2 regions of the Pseudoalteromonas sp. J2K-J599 genome follow, and region 1 is predicted to be linked to the other one. Evidence: predicted binding sites of a transcription regulator. Region 1 holds the regulator's gene; the other holds the start of a gene.
The links. Region 1 encodes FliA, which starts transcription of late flagellar genes. Its sites were predicted from a motif close to CTAAAGNTNNNNNNNNNNNNGCCGATA; they were not measured.

Region 1 (3,192 bases):
TGGATAGTCGCAAACATCTCATTAATGGTGTCTAGTGCTTGTAAAATAACATCCATTAACTCTGAGTTGACTGTTCGCACGCCTTGACGTAGTAAATCAAATACGTTTTCAGCACCGTGACAAGCATCAACAAGTTCTGTCATAGCTAAAAAGCCTGCACCACCTTTTACAGTGTGAAAACCTCTAAATATAGCGTTTAGTAACTCGGTATCTTCTGGATTATTTTCCAGCTCAACTAACTGTTCAGATAAAAGCTCTAGGATTTCTCCAGCCTCTACAAGAAAGTCTTGTAAAATATCTTCATCGACTTCAAACATGCAGTTACTCTCCTCTTAGAAGCCCAAACTTGATAAAAGATCATCAACTTCATCTTGATCAGATACAACATCATTACGCGATTCTTTATCAATAATAGGGCCTTCAGGACCTGCTAAAGTTTGTGTGGCAACTGGTTCTTTTATTTTTTGTTGTTCTACTTTATTCGCGGTGCTGTTACTGTCGTCTTGTTCAGCAAACGCAGTTAAAAGATGCAGTAAACTTTCTTCTACTTCCCTAACAAGTTCAATAACACGGCGAATAACTTGACCTGTTAAGTCTTGATAGTCTTGAGCCATTAATACATTTGTCATTAAGTTTTGAAGCTCATCAGTCTTATGATGAGAGTTGTTCATAAACTTATCGATGCTATGGCAAAGTTGCTTAAACTCACCAAGCTCAATCTCGCGGCTCATTAAACGATCCCATGTCGGTTTGATATGAGATATTTCGTCCGCTAACTGTTGGGCTATAGGAAGACTCGCCTCCACTGCATCCATTGTTTTATTAGCCGCATTTTCTGTCATTTCTATAACATAATTAAGCCGCTTTTTAGCATCTGGAATCGCATCTGTCGTTATATCAGTTAAGCGAGTATCAAGCTCAAAACTTTTAAGGGCTTCGTGCAGTTGACGAGTCAACTTTCCAACTTCAGCAAATAATTCAGACTGCTCTTTAGATGCAGCCTCTAAAATCAACTGATTTGCTTTGTCTTGCTCATCATTTTCTAAAAAAACAACGAGCTGACGAGCTTGTTCTAACGTTATTTGAGGCGCAGCTGGTGCTGGCATAAGCCTCTCCCCCATCATTAGCCTAAGCGTTCAAATACTTTTTCTAATTTAGTTTTTAATGTTCCAGCCGTAAATGGCTTAACAATATAACCATTAACACCAGCTTGCGCTGCAGCTATTATTTGTTCTTTTTTAGCCTCTGCCGTTACCATTAATACAGGGATATGTTTTAACTTATCGTCTGCACGTATTGCTCTTAAAAGATCAATACCCTGCATTCCAGGCATATTCCAATCCGTAACTACAAAATCAAACACTTGATTTTGCAACATAGGCAAAGCTGTAGACCCATCATCAGCTTCTTGAACGTTAGTGAAACCTAAGTCACGTAACAGGTTTTTTATAATGCGTCTCATTGTTGAAAAATCATCAACTACAAGAATTTTCATGTTTTTATCCAAAACATCCCCCAGTGAGGTATTAACCTTTGTTTACTTACTACTAATTTATCCAGTCATTGATTTTAGCTTTAAGCTTAATCATCGCCTGACCATGTATCTGACTTACACGCGATTCACTTACATCGAGTATATGTCCTATTTCTTTTAAATTCATTTCATCGTTGTAGTACAAAGAAAGCACCATTGCATCACGCTCTGGTAATGACTTAATTGCACTTAGCAAAGACTCATTAAACCTATCATTTTTAACATTATTAAAAGGTTTATCTTGTGCTAAATCTTGGCCTACAGGAGTAATAACATCCTCATCTACACCAAGGTCTTCAATGCCTAATATTTTACTCGTATTCGCATCATTTAAAATATGATGGTACTCATTGAGCGAAATTTCAAGTTTTTCAGCAACTTCTATGTCCGTTGGTTCGCGGTTCAGACTACTTTCGAGCTCAGTAATTGCTTCTGCAACTTGCCTGTTTTTACGGTGAACTGAACGAGGAGCCCAATCACCACGGCGCATTTCATCAAGCATAGCACCGCGAATACGAATACCTGCAAAAGTTTCAAAGCTTGCGCCTTTTGTTGCATCAAAGTTTTTCGAAGCTTCTATTAAGCCTATCATTCCTGATTGAATTAAATCATCAAGTTGAACGCTAGGTGGTAATCGAGCAATTAGATGACATGCCACTTTTTTAACAAGTGATGCATGCTTCTCAACAATCACATTTAAATTTTGTGTTGATTGATATCCCATAGCTCTATTCACCAGTGTTGTCATAATTAACCGTTTACTAGTTTCTCAATGAAAAACTCTAAATGCCCAGATGGTTGGTTGGGTATTGGCCATTTAACTGCTTTTGTTGCCAGCGTTTTAAACGCAAGAGCGGCTGGCGAATTTGGAAAGAGCTCTACTATTACTTTTTGACGACGTGTTGCTTTGCGCATATTTTCATCATAAGGAACCGTTGCTACTAGCTCCATTGATACATCTAAAAAGCGGTCGGTAACTTTAGATAGCTTTGCAAACAATTCAGTGCCTTCACGCATACTGCGCACCATATTGGCAACAATTTTAAATTTATAAACGCCGTGCTCACGACTTAATACTTTAATAAGTGCGTAAGCGTCGGTGATTGATGTCGGCTCATCGCATACAACAACCATTACATCTTGCGCTGCACGCGAGAAGCTCAGTACCATGTCTGAAATACCAGCAGCTGTATCTACAATTAAAATATCAAATTCGGTATTCAATTCGCTAAACGCACGAATTAGCCCAGCATGCTCAGATGGTGATAATTCAACCATACTTTGCGAACCCGATGTAGCGGGTACAATTTTAATTCCTGCAGGGCCTTCAACTAAAATTTCATCAAGCTCACATTCACCAGACAAGACATGTGACAAGTTACGCTCTACACGTAAACCAAGCATCACATCACAGTTTGCTAAACCCAAGTCAGCATCCAGCACTAATACTCGATTACCTTGCTGCCCAAGTGCAATAGCTGTATTTAGAGAAACATTTGTTTTCCCTACTCCACCTTTACCACCGGTTACAGCGATAACTTTTACGCCGTTGTTATTGTTTTGACTCATTTTGCGCAGGCCGCTTGCTTGATCTAATACTGTGTTAATCATACATCCCTACTGTGCTTGGCGCCACTGATTGGTGCCTTGAATGTTGT
Region 2 (3,192 bases), 750 kb from region 1:
TAGTTTGTTGGGACTGAGCACCATAAGGTAGTAATGCATTATCCATAAAATAGCTGTACTGAGCATTGGGGATACTTTGCTTGATATGTTCAAGTACAGTAGTTCCACCAATACCTGAATCAAAGACCATTATATGCGCTGACAAACTACCGTTCCTACTTTACTTTAAGATCGGCAGTTTGCCATGAGGTTTTTATAAAAGAAAGTAGTTTAACTTTGCGCGGTTTCTAAATCAGTAAGCCTGTCGGCTGCTGAATTTAACTGATTAAGGTTTTCGAACATAGACTTTGTATAATCTACTAACTTATCTATTTGTTCCTGATCTTGATTTAACCATTGGAGAATGCCAGCTAGCTGATTTTGTAATCCAAGCTCACCCGCTTTTTCAAAAGCATTTTTAAGGTCGTCATTAAAAGGGGCTAAACCCTCTGCTACTTGTTTTTCTGGTGCTGGTTTATATTCTTCATAGCTTTTAACTGTTGCTATTGTTTTTGTTTGGCGTAAATCCATAGAAAAAGCCACCAGCTGATCGCTGTCTAAACTCAGCTCTTGCGCTTGTTCAAATGCTTCATCTAAATCACCACCAAAAAAGGTTTTACTTAAATCTTGTAAGTTTTCCATCATCGCATTAATAGCTTCTTGCTCTTGCTCGTTTAAGTCACCATTTACCGACATCGAAAATGATACCTGTCGAGATTGCGATGATGAGCTTGCAAACGACTCACTGTTACTATTTTGCTGATAGCCACTTGCCGATTGAGATTCAAATGCATCAGCAAAGCTAATACTTACCTCATCGCCTTCTGCGGTAGTAAATTTATATTCGGCATTACTCGTCATACTGACGTATTGAGCCTGGCTTATATTTACGCTGGCAGGTTGTGGGTTAAATAACGACTCTTCAAACTTATCCAGCCCATTGTAAATTCCCTCTTTGGACTTATTAATGCCCTCTTCCATGTCATCATTAAATACGCCTGTACCTTTGAGTTCATCAACAGCGTCATCAATCCCTATTTGGACTCCTTTGCGCGCATCGCCTAGCATATCTTTGAGCTTTTCGTCATCAGCGCCGTTAGCTTTTGCTTTATTTACAGCACTACTTACAAAATCGAGTACGTTTTTTACTATTTCATCAAAATCAAATAGTGGTTTATCTGCTTTTTTTTCTGCGATAGGTAATCCAAGCTGCTCAGCCATTTTATCGCCAAGCACCTTTGCGGCCAACTCTCGGCCTCGTTGTTGATAGCTATCTTGAGGAGACGTAATTGTAGGTTGCTGTATATCAGCTTTATTATTGAATTTATTGATGTTGTTGTTTGGCGTAAAGCCATAATTACCTATTTTCATGATTCGTCTCCTAAGCGTGCGTAGTTTATTATCGGCTATAACAACAAAAACTAAAGTACAATGTTCAATAAAACAGCATAAATGCTAGCCAAAACTAGACAAATACGCAGCGCTCCCTACAATAGCGCCGATAAACAGATCTTAGATAAGGTAGTAGCGTTAATGGCAGTTATTAAAATAGATACCACACAGTACCAAGCGCAGTTAAGTGAAAAAGAGCAGCGCATTAGTACGCAGTTTCAACGTTTTGGTGTGGAGCAACTAGAAGTATTTAGCTCAGAGCCAACTAACTACCGCCAACGTGCTGAATTTAGAGTATGGCACGACGGTGACGATCTGTTTCACATTATGTTTGATCAACAAACAAAAGAAAAAATCCGTGTTGATACATTTGACCCAGCAGCGCCTCTAGTAGGTGAAATAATGCAGGTGATGATTGAAAATCTTAAGCCTTGTGAAATATTACGCCGTAAGTTATTTCAAATCGATTACCTATCAACGCTAAGCGGTGAAATTTTAGTAAGCTTGCTTTATCACAAACCACTGGATGATGAATGGTTAAGTGAAATTAAAGCACTGAAAGAAAAGCTTAGCAGTAAATACAAAATTGACTTTATAGGCCGTGCTCGTAAACAAAAAGAAGTACTAGGTGATGACTTTGTAACTGAACGTTTAACAGTTAATGGTCAAGAGCTTATATACCAACAAGTAGAAAATAGCTTTACTCAGCCTAATGCAAAAGTAAATATTCATATGCTGGAGTGGGCACAAGATTTATGTAAACCACTTAAAAATGATTTACTAGAACTGTATTGCGGTAACGGTAACTTTTCAATTGCATTAGCGGGTTCTTTTAATAAAGTATTAGCGACAGAAATATCAAAATCATCTGTTCATTCTGCTCAATACAACATTGCTAAAAACAACGTAGAAAACTTAGATATTATTCGTATGTCGAGTGAAGAGTTTACTCAAGCAATGAATGGCGAGCGTACTTTTTCGCGTTTAGAAGGGATTGATTTAAAAAGCTATGACTGCCAAACCATATTAGTTGATCCACCACGCGCGGGCATGGATGAATTAACGTGTGACTTAGTGACTAATTACGAAAGCATAATTTATATATCGTGCAACCCTGAAACCCTAGAGCGCGACCTTGATCACTTAACACGGACACATAACATTAAGCGCTTTGCTATATTTGATCAGTTCCCTTATACGCATCACATTGAGTCGGGCGTTTTCTTACAGCGCAAATAAATACGCTCAGTAAACGTTAACCATAAAAAAAGCTCCTTAAGGAGCTTTTTTTGTTTTAGCTAAACTTACTTGTTAGCTAAGTAATTTATTAATTTGCTAATGTCTTCAGGTTTAGTAATACCCGACTCACGACCTAGGTTTAATTTGTACTTACCATTTACAATAAAGGTAGGTACGCCACGTAGTGCGCCTTTTTCTTTAAAGTAGTCTTGATCGCGTTTCATTTTAGAGCTCAGCGTACGTACCGAGAAGCTTTTAAACAGCTTATCAAACTTATCACCATCAACGCCCTGCGCTACAAATATATCTTTTACATCTGCAAGCTCATTAAATTTAGCGCGCTTTGTATGGATATGATTAAAGATTGCAGAAATAATCTGATCTTTTTGTGGAAGCACTTCAGCTGTCGCCAGTGCTTGGCTCATCATCTGTTGGTTTTCTGGGTCACGTACACCTACAAAATCAACATGGCTCTTTTTAAATTTAACGTTTTTATCAAGCTTAGGCTTAAACTCACCAATTAGTGCTTCCATGTTATTACATGCAGGGCAGTAAAATGAGAAGAACTCTTTAACCTCTGGC

Region 2: AC5NT5_RS01500 (DUF5610 domain-containing protein) is a predicted target of FliA. The motif match lies at 1,380-1,406, and genes of this name have one in related genera.

What each region holds. Positions count from the first base shown of each region.
Region 1 is NZ_CM200271.1:1,075,920-1,079,111, reverse strand. Features, by position in the region: gene AC5NT5_RS04900 (chemotaxis protein CheA) at 1-317, opposite strand, end outside; gene AC5NT5_RS04895 (protein phosphatase CheZ) at 333-1,106, opposite strand; gene cheY (chemotaxis response regulator CheY) at 1,124-1,507, opposite strand; gene AC5NT5_RS04885 (RNA polymerase sigma factor FliA) at 1,548-2,258, opposite strand; gene AC5NT5_RS04880 (MinD/ParA family ATP-binding protein) at 2,285-3,145, opposite strand; gene flhF (flagellar biosynthesis GTPase FlhF) at 3,138-3,192, opposite strand, start outside.
Region 2 is NZ_CM200271.1:327,783-330,974, reverse strand. Features, by position in the region: gene murI (glutamate racemase) at 1-145, opposite strand, end outside; gene AC5NT5_RS01500 (DUF5610 domain-containing protein) at 211-1,350, opposite strand; gene trmA (tRNA (uridine(54)-C5)-methyltransferase TrmA) at 1,513-2,610, shown strand; gene AC5NT5_RS01490 (thiol:disulfide interchange protein DsbA/DsbL) at 2,676-3,192, opposite strand, start outside.